DNA from 3 places in the Vibrio gangliei genome. Region 1 is predicted to be linked to each of the others. Evidence: predicted binding sites of a transcription regulator. Region 1 holds the regulator's gene; each other region holds the start of a gene.

Region 1 (4,524 bases):
GTTGTGAATTTTCTATTGCATCAGGCCATACTGGTTTTGCCGGCTGACTATGTTTGGCTTCAATCCATCCTTTATCTTGCAGCGTTTTGAGAGTAGTGCTATTTACTTCTTCATCAATCATAGCTTGATGGCTTAATGGGCCATTTTCTAGCATGCGCACCACCTTGGCTTGCTGGTGGGCACGACCAAATCCAGCTATCAATTGGTTTTTACCCGCTTCGGTGATATGCCATTCTTTTAAACTGGTGAAATCGGCGGGCTTACCTTTTTTAAGTAGAGACGGTAGCGCCATAGCCAATGTATCACCAAGTGGGTATTGATAAAATTGGCTACACCATTGCAGTAATTGATATAGAGGTTTAGGCCAAACTGGACGTGCATCAAGACAGGCTTTGATGGGTTTAAGTTGCTCAAGCGGAAAATCAGAGTGATCGACAATATTGACCACAATGCCAATCAGTGTTTGACGGCCAAAAGGCACGGAGACTCGTCCGCCAATCACGGGAAACAAATAGTTGGGGATGAGGTAATCGAAGCACTTATCTAAAGGAACGGGCAGGGCAACTTGAGCAATATTTGGCTGCATAAGTAAGAAAAGCGTCCTTTAAAATGAATACAACAAAGAAAAGTCATGATAAAACAACCGTTATCGGAAATATAGAAGAAAAACTCAGCAAATGTATTGATCGATGCAGGGTTATTCACTATTATACTGCGCCTCTAACGGTGTATGTTTTTTACACCATTTTTTAGTAACTACGTATGGTGTCTGGCCGATCTTGTTGCCTTTGAGTAGCAAGAGGAAGATTCAGATAGCGATACGGACCAATATAAAGGTTTGTCCTATGAAAACTGGTATCCACCCAGAATACAAAGCTGTAAACGCTACTTGTTCTTGCGGTAACTCTTTCGAGTTCAACACTACGCTAGACAAAGACACAATCCACCTAGATGTATGTGACAAATGTCACCCGTTCTACACTGGTAAGCAACGTATCGTAGATACAGGCGGCCGTGTTGATCGCTTCAACAAGCGTTTTGGTACTCTAAGCAGCAAAAAATAATCTGCCACTATTTTTTAGTGTTAGACCGAATTGGAAAGGGATGCTTAGGCGTCCCTTTTTTCTTATCTAAAATTTAACACCTGCGCTACCAAGTTAATCTTCTATCCTTTAATATTACGATTTCTTGTTCCCCTCGTATTTTAGGATTACATCATTATGTCAGATGATCAGCAGCAAAATGATTTTCGCCAAAGAGCACTTGATTACCACGCTCAACCAACAGCGGGTAAAATTGCCATCTCACTTACCAAACCTGCCGATACCGCAGAAGATCTTGCTTTAGCGTATAGCCCAGGTGTGGCTGAGCCGGTTCGTGAAATCGCGCTGAATCCTGATAACGCTTATAAATATACCGCTAAAGGTAATACGGTTGCGGTGATTTCAAACGGTACCGCGATTCTTGGTCTTGGCAATTTAGGGCCATTGGCGTCTAAGCCTGTTATGGAAGGTAAAGCATTATTGTTCAAACGCTTTGCTAACCTTGATTCGATTGATATCCAAGTAAAACACCGCACCATTGATGAGTTTATCGATACCGTTGCCAATATTGCCGATACTTTTGGTGGCATTAACCTAGAAGATATTAAAGCGCCGGATTGTTTTGAAATTGAGCGTCAATTGGTTGAGCGTTGTGATGTACCCGTATTCCATGATGACCAACACGGTACCGCGATTGTAACGGCAGCAGGTATGTTGAATGCGATTGAGTTGCAAGGTAAGAAACTGGAAGACTGTAAAATCGTGTGTTTAGGTGCGGGCGCAGCGGCGGTGGCTTGTATGGAGCTATTGATCAAATGTGGCGCATTGCGTGAAAAAATCTACATGCTAGATCGTAAAGGCGTGATCCACACTCGTCGTGATGACCTAAATGAATATAAGCAATTATTTGCTAACAACACCGATATGCGCACCTTAGAAGATGTGATCAAAGGGGCTGACTTATTCCTCGGTGTATCGGGTCCAAACTTATTGCCACCAGAAGCATTAGCGTTAATGGCAGATAAACCTGTGGTGTTTGCTTGTTCAAACCCAGACCCGGAAATTAAACCTGAAATTGCTGCCAAAGTACGTAACGATTTGATCATGGGTACTGGCCGCAGTGATTATCCAAACCAAGTGAACAACGTGATTTGTTTCCCATTCATTTTCCGTGGTGCATTAGACGTACGTGCGAGCGAAATCAATGATGAAATGAAGCTGGCTGCCGTCGAAGCGATCCGTCAATTAGCCAAACAAGACGTGCCTGCAGACGTGTTAAAAGCGGCGGGTGTCGATAAGCTAGAGTTTGGCCCTGACTACATCATTCCAAAACCAATGGATCCACGTTTGTTATCTGAAGTGGCTGGCGCTGTCGCTCGCGCTGCGGTTGAATCGGGTGTGGCGCGTATTGAGTTGCCGGAAGAGTATCAGCGATAACGGAACTCGAATTTCGTTTCTCGTGATTCGAAAAAGCAAAAGCCAGAACGTTGATTCGTTCTGGCTTTTTTATAGTGAGGCATTACAGCGAGAAAAGATATTCGAGAAACGAGCCACGAGTATCCCGAGGCACGCTGTTAATCATCAAAATTCTCAAATTCAATGCCCATTTCTGTCATCAAACGTTTTACTTCGGCAGGAAGATCATCAGGGCGGTCTTTACGCAAATCTTCATCGGTTGGTAATGGTTGACCTGTATAAGCATGTAAGAAGGCTTCACATAGCAGTTCGCTATTGGTGGCGTGACGTAAGTTATTCACCTGACGGCGAGTGCGTTCATCGGTCAATATTTTAAGCACTTTTAATGGAATCGATACTGTGATTTTTTTCACTTGTTCGCTTTTTTTTCCATGTTCTGCATACGGGCTTATGTAGTCACCGTTCCAATCTGCCATCACGCACCTTCGTTCTGATTATTTATAAATAAGTCACGGCGCTAATTTTAGGTGCATTTACCGCCAAAAGTAAAGACATTTAGATGGCTAGAGGTCTTGACGTCTTTTGTGGTGAGAGATAAAGTACAGCAATGTTCGCTCATATATGAATAAGCGCGATTAGCTCCATTATTGATTGCAATAATTTTGATAAATTACGCCCGTCTAAATAGCGCTTTGAAAGTATTTGAGTATAGTGTCTGTATACAAAGATTGTGCACGCAAAGGAAAGGAATACGCCAATGAGTTCAAGAAAGCCCGCCACTGTCGCCGTTCGTACTGGAATTGAGTCTGATAGCCAATTTAATGCCGTCGTTCCGCCGATTTACCTTTCGACTAATTACGGCTTTCCTGCTTTTGGTGAAGTGCCAAAATACGATTATACCCGTTCGGGCAACCCCAACCGTGGCTTATTAGAGCAAGCGCTTTCAGAACTAGAGCAAGGTGCCGGAGCGGTGATTACCAACTGTGGTACTTCGGCACTGAATTTATGGGTGTCGGCGTTTATTGGCCCAGAGGATCTGATTGTTGCCCCGCATGATTGTTATGGCGGTACCTACCGTTTATTTAATACTCGTGCGCAAAAAGGCGATTTTAAAGTTCAGTTTGTCGATCAATCGAATCAAGCGGAATTTGATGCCGCGATCGCGAAAAAACCGAAACTGATTTTATTAGAAACACCGTCAAACCCTTTGGTGAGAGTGGTGGATATTGCTGCAGCTTGTGCAAAAGCTAAGCAAGTGGGCGCATTAGTCGCGGTGGATAACACTTTCTTGACACCTGTGTATCAAAAACCATTAACGTTGGGCGCTGATTTTGTGGTGCATTCCACCACTAAATACATCAATGGGCATTCTGATGTGATCGGTGGCGTGATCATCGCCAAACAAGCCGAACATGCCGAAACACTGGCCTGGTGGGGCAATTGTATTGGTGCAACTGGGACGCCGTTTGATAGCTATATGACCTTGCGTGGTCTACGTACGCTTGCGGCCCGTATGCGAGTGCATGAAGAAAGTTCACAAGATTTATTAGCATACTTACAAGACCAGCCATTGGTGGGAACGATTTATCACCCAAGCCTGCCGCAGCATCCTGGGCATGATATTGCTAAGGCTCAGCAGAGTGGGTTTGGTTCTATGCTCAGTTTTGAAATTAATGGCAGCATGGAACAGCTCAAGACCTTTGTGGGTCAGTTACAATTATTCTCTTTAGCGGAATCGCTAGGGGGAGTGGAAAGTTTAGTGTGTCATCCTGCGTCGATGACCCACCGAGCTATGTCAGATGAAGCGCAAGCAGAAGCGGGAATTTCTCCACTGTTGCTACGTGTGTCTGTGGGATTAGAAGACAGTCAGGATTTAATTGCTGATTTAGAGCAAGCTTTCAAAAAAGCACAAGAGGTAGCGTAAATGACATCTGCTCGTCAGTTACACAAGTTTGGTGGTAGTAGTTTGGCCAATCCAGAGTGCTACAAACGAGTCGCCAACATATTAAAAGAATATTCAGCGCCAGCGGATTTGATCGTGGTTTCCGCGGCAGGCAGTACCACC
Region 2 (4,524 bases), 230 kb from region 1:
CGGCAAGCTTTCGGCAGCTCTGGCAAAGCACGAGGTTTAATACCTTCAACCACCCGTGCCATCTGGCGAATGTGCTCTGGCGTAGTACCACAACAGCCACCGACCATATTTAAAAAGCCACTTTGCGCCCACTCTTGAATGTGTTTTGCCATTTCACGTGGTTCAAGATCGTATTCACCAAACGCGTTCGGTAAACCGGCATTAGGGTGAGCAGAAACAAAGGTTTCAGAAATGCGAGAAAGCTCTTCGACATATTGGCGCAATTCATCAGGGCCAAGCGCACAGTTAAGGCCAAAGGATAATGGCTCAACGTGGCGCAGAGCATTGTAGAACGCTTCGGTCGTTTGCCCTGAAAGTGTACGGCCCGAGGCATCGGTAATGGTACCAGAAATCATCACTGGCAATTTGTAGCCAATCTCATCAAACACACTTAATACAGCAAACGCACAGGCTTTGGCGTTCAAAGTATCAAAGATGGTTTCGATCATGATGATATCAACCCCGCCATCGATTAGGGCGCGTGTTGATTCAGAATACGCTGTGACTAACTCATCAAAAGAGACATTTCGAAAACCCGGATCGTTCACGTCAGGCGAAATCGAACAAGTACGGTTGGTTGGGCCTAATACACCAGCCACAAAACGCGGCTTGTCCGGTGTTTTTTCTGTCCATTCTTGCGCAGCTTGTTTGGCTAGCTTAGCGGCAGAAAAGTTGATTTCAGCGCTCAAACTTTGCATATCGTAATCAGCCATCGCGATGGTGGTGGCGTTAAAGGTGTTGGTTTCGAGAATATCGGCACCTGCGGCCAAATAATCACTATGAATTTGCTTGATAAGTTGTGGCTGAGTTAATACCAGCAGGTCATTATTGCCTTTAAGGTCACTTGGCCAATCAGCAAAACGCTCACCACGATAATCAGATTCTTGTAATTGATGCGATTGGATCATGGTACCCATACCGCCATCAATTAATAAAATGCGGGATTGCAATAATGCTTCAATTTGATTTTTTATTTCATTGCGATATGAATTTGAGCTTCCAGCCACGATACAACCTCTTTCCTTCAATCTTTCGATATTGCCACCATTCTGGCGACATCTTACTCGTTCTATACCCAAGTAACTTCAAGGTGCGAGTTTCAGCAAGAATAAAACAAGTTTTAGGCAAGGCAAATTGGACATGATCATAGTTATTCTATCTCTGTTCAATTTAACGCAGCATAAAGCTTGTTTTAACTTGCCCTTAGGGAGCTTCATCCAATCCTTTATACTACGTCAGATTGGTTTGAAAGGTGCTTACATTCCTTCGCCAATCTTCCTTGCCTAAAAGGTTGGATGATAGCTCTGAATTCTGCATCTTGAAGTCACTTGGGTATAAGTCACATCCTACCATAGAAATCTAGACGTCTAAAACAAGTTTAATCGACTAATATCTTCCTTTTTAACATGCATTTTGTCTGCTTTGCTCTAATCTTGTTAAAAATATATTGATATTTATATTTAAGCGCACGAAAATTGCGGGATTACAATTTGTTACACTAGCCAAGGTTGGAATATGTCGGTTTATAATACGTTGTGCTTCCTGTCGTTTGCAGCGATGGTGATTGCATTGATAAACAGTAAGTTTGGTCGTTTACAGACGACGATTGCCATTACTGCGGGTGCAATGGTGCTCTCACTTCTCATTCTTATTGCCGGTCAAAGTGGCTGGTTCAACCTTGTCGACATTGCTTCGAAAACCATGGCCGAGATTAACTTTGAAAGCTTTTTGCTTAACGGGATTCTCGGCTTTTTACTATTCGCAGGTGGCTTAGGCATTAAATTGCCTCACTTCGCTGACCAAAAATGGGAAATCGCAATCCTTGCTTTCGGTGGCACACTGTTTTCTACCTTTTTTATCGGCTTTAGCTTATATGGCATCTGTAATGTCATTGATATCCATATTGACCTTATTTACTGCTTATTATTTGGTGCACTGATTTCACCAACCGACCCGATAGCTGTATTGGCGATTGTAAAAAAACTCAAAGCTCCGCAACGTATTTCCACTCAAATTGAAGGCGAATCTCTATTCAATGATGGTATTGGTTTGGTGATTTTTGTGACGATTTTCACCGTCGCATTCAGTGGCCATGCCCCAACCGTTGGTGGCGTACTGTCTCTATTCATGCAAGAAGCAGTGGGCGGTATTGCTTATGGTTTTGTACTTGGTCTACTTTTCCACTATTTGATCAGTTCAACTAACGATCACTCAATGGAATTACTATTGATGATCTGTATTCCAACAGCCGGTTACGCTTTTGCAGAAACACTAGAAGTTTCTGGCCCGCTAGCCATGGTGGTTTCAAGTATCATGATTGGTAACTGGACTCGCTATGTTGGATTCTCGAAAGAAAGTACCGAGCACATGGATCATTTTTGGGAGCTTATCGATGAGTTCTTAAACGGCATCTTATTCCTGTTGATCGGTATGTCTCTGCTATTATTTGAATTCCACTCTGAAGATTGGATCATGATGGCGATTGCTGTTCCACTGGTTTTATTAGCACGTTTCTTAAGTGTGTGGATCCCATTCATCGGCTTCAAACGCTTTAGAACTTACAATAAATGGTCAGTGAAGATCTTAACCTGGGGCGGGTTACGAGGTGGTCTAGCTCTAGCAATGGCGCTTTCCATTCCACACGGTAAGTATTTCGTTACCGCCGATCAAATTGATGTCAAAGAAATCATCATGGTGATGACTTACGCAGTAGTGGTGTTCTCGATCCTGATTCAAGGTTCAACCATTACGCCAATGATCAATAAAGCCAAAGTGGTACAAAAACAAATGGAAGAAGCTGAACAACTTAAAGCTCAAGTTGCAAACGATTCTCAGAGTGAAACTGTACAAAAAGACGCTTAATCACCAATAAAAAGCACAAAGTAAAGCCCCCTGACCATTATGGCTGGGGGCTTTTGTATATTGAAAACACATTATCGATTAAGTCATTAACCTCAGCTGAAATTAACTATAATCCTGACTAAGAACGACACATTTCATCAACATAATTTTTGATCAAAACTTGCCCTTTCGCTGATACTTTCAATTCCTGAAATAACTGCTCTAAGGGGTAATCGCTTAGCCCAACCAAACGGGCTAATACCCAAGATTGTGTATGATCCTCATCAAAGCCTTTTTCCATTGCTTCATTCCACGCCAGATCTATTGTGCTATCAATATCCTGAATGGCATTGAGAAGATCGGGGCTATATTTACTAATAAAATCAATAACATCCCATTTTCGGTAATTTTAATTTGGCAAGAAATTGCCAACACCTCGGCAAAGTTCTGCCAATTAAACGGTTGAACGAGATAGGGAAGAAAGGAAAATCAGAATGGTCATTTTGATAGAATGGGGAGAAAGAAGCCATAAATATACGGCAATAAAAAAGGCTTGAACCCACGAGCTCAAGCCTATTTAACCTCAGTAGAGGTTATGTATTCTAACGAATTCGATTATTTAATCGTGATGCGTGCAAACTTACGCTTACCAACTTGGTATACCGCAGTCCCTGCTTCTGGAACAAACTTAGTATCTTCCAATTTTTCACCATCCATTTTCGCCGCACCTTGACGGATCATACGCATGGCATCAGAAGTTGAAGACACTAGGCCAGCTTCCTTAAGTACGTTGCCAATCGCAATACCAGCAGCAAACTCAAATTCCGGCATTTCATCAGGTACTTGGTTCTTAGCAAAACGGTTCACAAACTCTTGTTCCGCAGCATCAGCGTCTGCTTCAGAGTGGAAGCGAGCAATAATTTCTTTAGCCAGCAATACTTTAATATCACGTGGGTTTTTACCCGCTTCAACATCGGCTTTAAATTGCGCCACTTCTTCTAATGGACGGAATGAAAGCAGCTCGTAGTAGCTCCACATTAAATCATCAGAAATCGACATGATCTTACCGAACATTTCGCTCGGCGCTTCGCTCACACCAATGTAGTTGTGAGCCGATTTAGACATTTTCTTCTCACCATCCAAACCAACAAGTAATGGCATCATCAATACCACTTGTGGTTTTTGACCATTGGCTTTTTGTAACTCACGGCCCATAAGTAGGTTGAATTTTTGGTCTGTACCACCTAACTCAACATCCGTTTCCATCGCAACAGAATCATAACCTTGTAGCAGCGGGTACATAAATTCATGAATCGCAATTGGTTGGTTATTTGAGTAACGTTTTTTGAAGTCATCACGCTCAAGCATACGCGCAACGGTTTGGTTAGCCGCCAAACGAATCATGCCTTCTGCGCCAAGTTCAGATAACCATTCAGAGTTAAACTGAATTTTAGTTTTAGCTGGGTCTAAAATCTTAAAAACTTGTTGCTTGTAGGTCTCTGCGTTGGCTAACACATCTTCACGGGTTAATGGTGGACGTGTTGTATTTTTACCGGTCGGGTCACCTACCATGCCAGTGAAATCACCAATCAAGAAAGTCACTTCATGACCAAGTTCTTGGAAAGCACGTAATTTATTCAAAAT
Region 3 (4,524 bases), 940 kb from region 1:
CGTAACGCTTTAAGGTAGCCAAGCGGAATCGAAACCAAGTAACTAATTAAAAACGTCATACCTCCGTAAAAAAGCGAGACGGGTAAACGTTCAGCAATCATGTCAGTCACGGGTTCGTAATAGCGGGTGGACTCGCCCAAATCCAGTTGGACTAATTTAGTTAACCATTGCCAGTAGGCTTGCGGAATTGGCTGATCCAAACCGTAAAACTCATTGAGCTCCGCGATTTGGTCTTCAGATAAAGAATTATTACCACCATGAGTCGTGCTGGATGAAACGGTGGTGTCACCTTGCTGCATCTGCAAACTAAGCAACATACGCTCCACAGGTCCGCCGGGAACAAAGCGTGTCAGCGTAAAGATCAGTAATGTAATACCAATAAAGGTAGGAATAACGAGCAGTAGCCGTCTAAAAATATACGCTAGCATCCTATCCAGCCTGCCTTCATGACGAGATCACCCTTAAAAACCGTTTACTTTTGAATACTTAATGATTGTATACCCAAGTCACTTCAAGATGCGAGTTTCAGCCAGAATAAATCGAGTTCTAGCTCGGAAAATAAAAGATGTTCGTGTGATTTAAACAAAAAAGGCCGCTAATGCGACCTTATTCAAACCAATAGAGCTAGTTATAATCAACTGGCTCTAAGTTCAACGTACTTACGTGCCGCCAAACTTACTTAATCTCCGCCAGATACTTCGGCACATCCTTGATACTATCGAGCACCACATCGGCGAGTTGCTGCGCTTCTTCTGTTACCGCTTTGCCTGAGCGCACTAAAATTTTGTTTTTTACGCCGGCGGCAATAGCAGCGCGCATGTCATCGGCTTTATCGCCAATCATTACCGACTTGGCCATATCAATATCGAGCTCTTGTTGAGCGGAAATAAACATACCTGGCTCAGGTTTACGGCAATCGCATACCTGAGTGTATTTTTCGACAGAACCTTCTGGATGGTGAGGACAATAATAAATGCCATCAAACTCAACACCCAGATCAACAAAATTCCAATCCATCCACTCCGTCAGTGTTAAGAATTCCTGTTCAGTGTAATAGCCACGAGCAATACCAGATTGATTAGTCACTAAAACCAATAAGTAACCCAAATCTTTTAACGCTTTGGTTGCGTCAAACACGCCGTCAATATATTCAAAATCGTCCACATTGCTCACGTAACCATGGTCGACATTAATGACGCCATCACGATCAATAAAAACAGCCGGTTTAGACACAATCACACTCTCTCTGTTGGCTCTAAGCATATTTTTACACAAACTAATCGCGCTTAGAGCTGAATTCTTTAAGCGGTAATTATTGCATGCTTTGCGTTGTTGTTCATTAATATTCATCATCCATCCGAGTTTGATTCACTCATTGTAGACCCAGTTATAACTTAGATGAAGTCAGTCTTATCTGTATTGGCACTTTAGACGTCTAGACGTAAAAATACCTATTGACTTGAGAAAGCGAAAACCATAGCATCGTCTACTAAATCGCAATTACGATGCGTGTTTTCACTAAACCAGCGCTAGTTTGAAAATAGAATATACGGAACATATTACCCATTCAGGTTGTTAAATGATTGAAATTAATCAAGTCAATAAAGTGTTTTATCAAGGCAGCAAAAAGATCCCTGCCTTAATTGACATTAATCTTCATATTCCTCAAGGGGAAATCTTTGGCGTGATCGGCTCATCCGGTGCCGGTAAAAGTACGCTGATTCGCTGCGTCAACATGCTGGAAGCGCCGACGTCAGGTTCTGTATTGGTTGATGGTTTGGATCTCACTAAACTTTCTTCAAAAGAACTCAGCCAAGCACGTCGTAATATCGGCATGATTTTCCAGCACTTTAATTTGCTCTCTTCTCGCACCGTATTTGATAACGTTGCCCTTCCTCTTGAGTTAGCGAAAATCGAAAAAGCTAAAATAGAGCAACGTGTAACCAAACTACTTGAACTCGTCGGTTTGGCTGATAAACATGATAGCTACCCGGCTAATTTAAGTGGTGGTCAGAAGCAACGTGTGGCCATTGCTCGTGCGTTAGCATCAGAACCTAAAGTTTTGTTGTGTGATGAAGCCACCAGTGCGCTTGATCCCGCGACCACTAAATCCATTTTAGAGTTGCTTAAAACCATTAATAAGCAGTTGAATCTCACCATTTTGATCATTACGCATGAAATGGATGTAGTGAAAAACATCTGTGACAAAGTGGCGATCATTGGTGGCGGCCGCCTAGTGGAACAAGGCTTAGTAAGCGATATCTTTGCCCATCCGAAAACCGAGTTAGCGCAAGAGTTTATTCGCTCAACTCTCGATTTATCGATTCCAGAAGACTATAAAGCTCGCCTACAAGCCACACAAGTGGAAGGCTCTATTCCTTTAGTACGTTTAGAGTTTACCGGTGCATCGATTGATGCTCCAGTGATCAGCCAGCTTTCACGTAAATTCAATATTGATGTCAGCATTTTAAGCTCAGATATTGATTATGCCGGTGGCGTGCGTTTTGGCTTGATGGTCGCTGAGTTTTTTGGTGAAGCAGAACAAGCCGAACAAGCCATGGTTTTCTTAAAAGAACACAATATTAAAGTCGAGGTACTTGGCTATGTTTTATGATCACATCATGGATTGGTATTACGATCATCGCACCTTTCGTCTTATTTGGGGCGCAACCTGGGAAACCTTGTATATGGTGGGTGTGGCAGGGCTAATCGGTTTTATTATCGGTATTCCTATGGGCGTGGTGTTGCATGTCACCAAGAAAAATGGCCTGTTAGAAAACCGTATTCTTAATACTGTACTAGGTGCGATAGTGAATATCGGCCGCTCTGTGCCGTTTCTCGTACTCATGGTGGCGATCATTCCATTCACCACCTTATTGATCGGTAAATTCATTGGTACGACCGCGGCGATTGTGCCCCTCACAGTCGGTGCAATTCCATTTATTGCTCGATTAGTTGAAAGCGCGTTAGTTGAAGTACCAAGCGGCTTAATTGAAGCGGCGCAATCTATGGGTGCGCGCCCAATGCAAATCATCTGCAAAGTATTACTACCAGAAGCTTTGCCTTCTATTGTGAATACCATCACTATCACTCTCGTCACGCTAGTAAGTTACTCAGCAATGGCCGGTACTGTCGGCGGTGGCGGTCTAGGTGATGTGGCAATGCGTTATGGTTACCAACGTTACCAACCCGATATCATGTTTATCACGGTTGTATTACTGGTTATCGTGGTGCAAATTATTCAAATGGTAGGTGATAGAATCGCTAGCCGAGTGGATCATCGTTAAGAATAAAAATAAACCTAACAAATTATATGCCCTAGTTCGCAGGGCATATACCCAAAGTAATTGACGTTGCAGTGAGGCGACAAGTGAATGAGACCCTATGAGTTTAGCTTGTCTAAATGATTGGGGCGAATGAACGCCGTCAACAAAGCTGCAGCTTCAAGTACGAAGGGTATATCACAAAGCATTTATACATGGAGATAAGTATATGAAATTGAAAAACCTCATCAGTGCAGCAGCCGTTGCTACTTCTTTACTTCTTACTGGTGCAGCCAATGCCGCAGACAATACCATCAACGTAGGTGTTATTGCGGGCCCAGAAGCTCAAGTTGCAGAAGTTGCCGCTCAAGTTGCTAAAGAAAAATACAACCTAGATGTTAAGCTCACCATTTTCTCTGATTACATTATTCCTAACGCTGCTTTGGATGATGGTTCTATCGATCTGAATGCTTTCCAACATCTGCCTTACTTAGATAAGCAAATTAAAGACCGTGGTTATAAACTAAAACCGGTTGGTAATACGTTTGTTTACCCTATCGCTGGCTACTCGAAAAAAATAAAATCAATTGATGAGCTGAAAAAAGGCGACAGCATCGCAATTCCAAACGATCCAACCAACGAAGGCCGTGCGCTATTACTCCTTGAACAACAAGGCTTAATTAAGTTAGCAGAAGGTGCGGGCCTAGAAGCGACCCCTCTTGATATCGTAGAAAACCCGAAAAAACTGGATTTTGTTGAGCTAGAAGCACCACAGTTGCCAAACTCTCTACAAGATGTTGCTATCGCGGTGATCAACAACACATTCGCTGCTCAAAATGGTCTAACAGCTGAGAAAAACGGCGTATTTGTTGAAAGCAAAGAGTCTCCTTACGTGAACCTAATCGTAGCTCGTGAAGACAATGCAAACGATGAAAACGTGAAGAACTTTGTAAAAGCATACCAAACTGACGCGGTTTACCAAGAAGCAATGAAACTGTTTAACGGTAGCGTTGTTAAAGGTTGGTAATACAGACCTAAATCACCAAGTCATTGGAACGGAAGTTTCAAGCGAAAAGGTATACAGGCTAGTTAATTAATCGCAGATATATAAAGGGTGGAAGCATATTCCACCCTTTTTCTATGTCGGAAGCATTTTTCTATTTCAAAACCATTTTTCTATTTCAAAACAAATAATTTAAACACCACCACTCGCTATTTTTGTACCGCTTTAAACCTCGGGTTAGCTTTACAAATCACGTAC

The links. Region 1 encodes MetJ, which represses methionine synthesis genes. Its sites were predicted from a motif close to TTAGACNTNTANANGTCTAA; they were not measured.
Region 2: the regulator MetJ is predicted to act here: its motif matches at 1,391-1,410, upstream of Vgang_RS10080 (cation:proton antiporter).
Region 3: the regulator MetJ is predicted to act here: its motif matches at 1,428-1,447, upstream of metN (methionine ABC transporter ATP-binding protein MetN).

What each region holds. Positions count from the first base shown of each region.
Region 1 is NZ_AP021869.1:2,409,417-2,413,940, reverse strand. It holds gene priA (primosomal protein N') at 1-586, opposite strand, end outside; gene rpmE (50S ribosomal protein L31) at 846-1,064, shown strand; gene Vgang_RS11165 (malic enzyme-like NAD(P)-binding protein) at 1,221-2,480, shown strand; gene metJ (met regulon transcriptional regulator MetJ) at 2,618-2,935, opposite strand; gene Vgang_RS11155 (O-succinylhomoserine (thiol)-lyase) at 3,217-4,383, shown strand; gene Vgang_RS11150 (bifunctional aspartate kinase/homoserine dehydrogenase II) at 4,384-4,524, shown strand, end outside.
Region 2 is NZ_AP021869.1:2,175,671-2,180,194, forward strand. It holds gene metH (methionine synthase) at 1-1,046, opposite strand, end outside; gene Vgang_RS10080 (cation:proton antiporter) at 1,555-2,901, shown strand; gene Vgang_RS10085 (hypothetical protein) at 3,020-3,181, opposite strand; gene tyrS (tyrosine--tRNA ligase) at 3,496-4,524, opposite strand, start outside.
Region 3 is NZ_AP021869.1:754,162-758,685, reverse strand. It holds gene Vgang_RS03460 (ABC transporter permease subunit) at 1-428, opposite strand, end outside; gene gmhB (D-glycero-beta-D-manno-heptose 1,7-bisphosphate 7-phosphatase) at 676-1,233, opposite strand; gene metN (methionine ABC transporter ATP-binding protein MetN) at 1,580-2,614, shown strand; gene Vgang_RS03445 (methionine ABC transporter permease) at 2,604-3,287, shown strand; gene metQ (methionine ABC transporter substrate-binding lipoprotein MetQ) at 3,493-4,290, shown strand; gene ykgO (type B 50S ribosomal protein L36) at 4,476-4,524, opposite strand, start outside.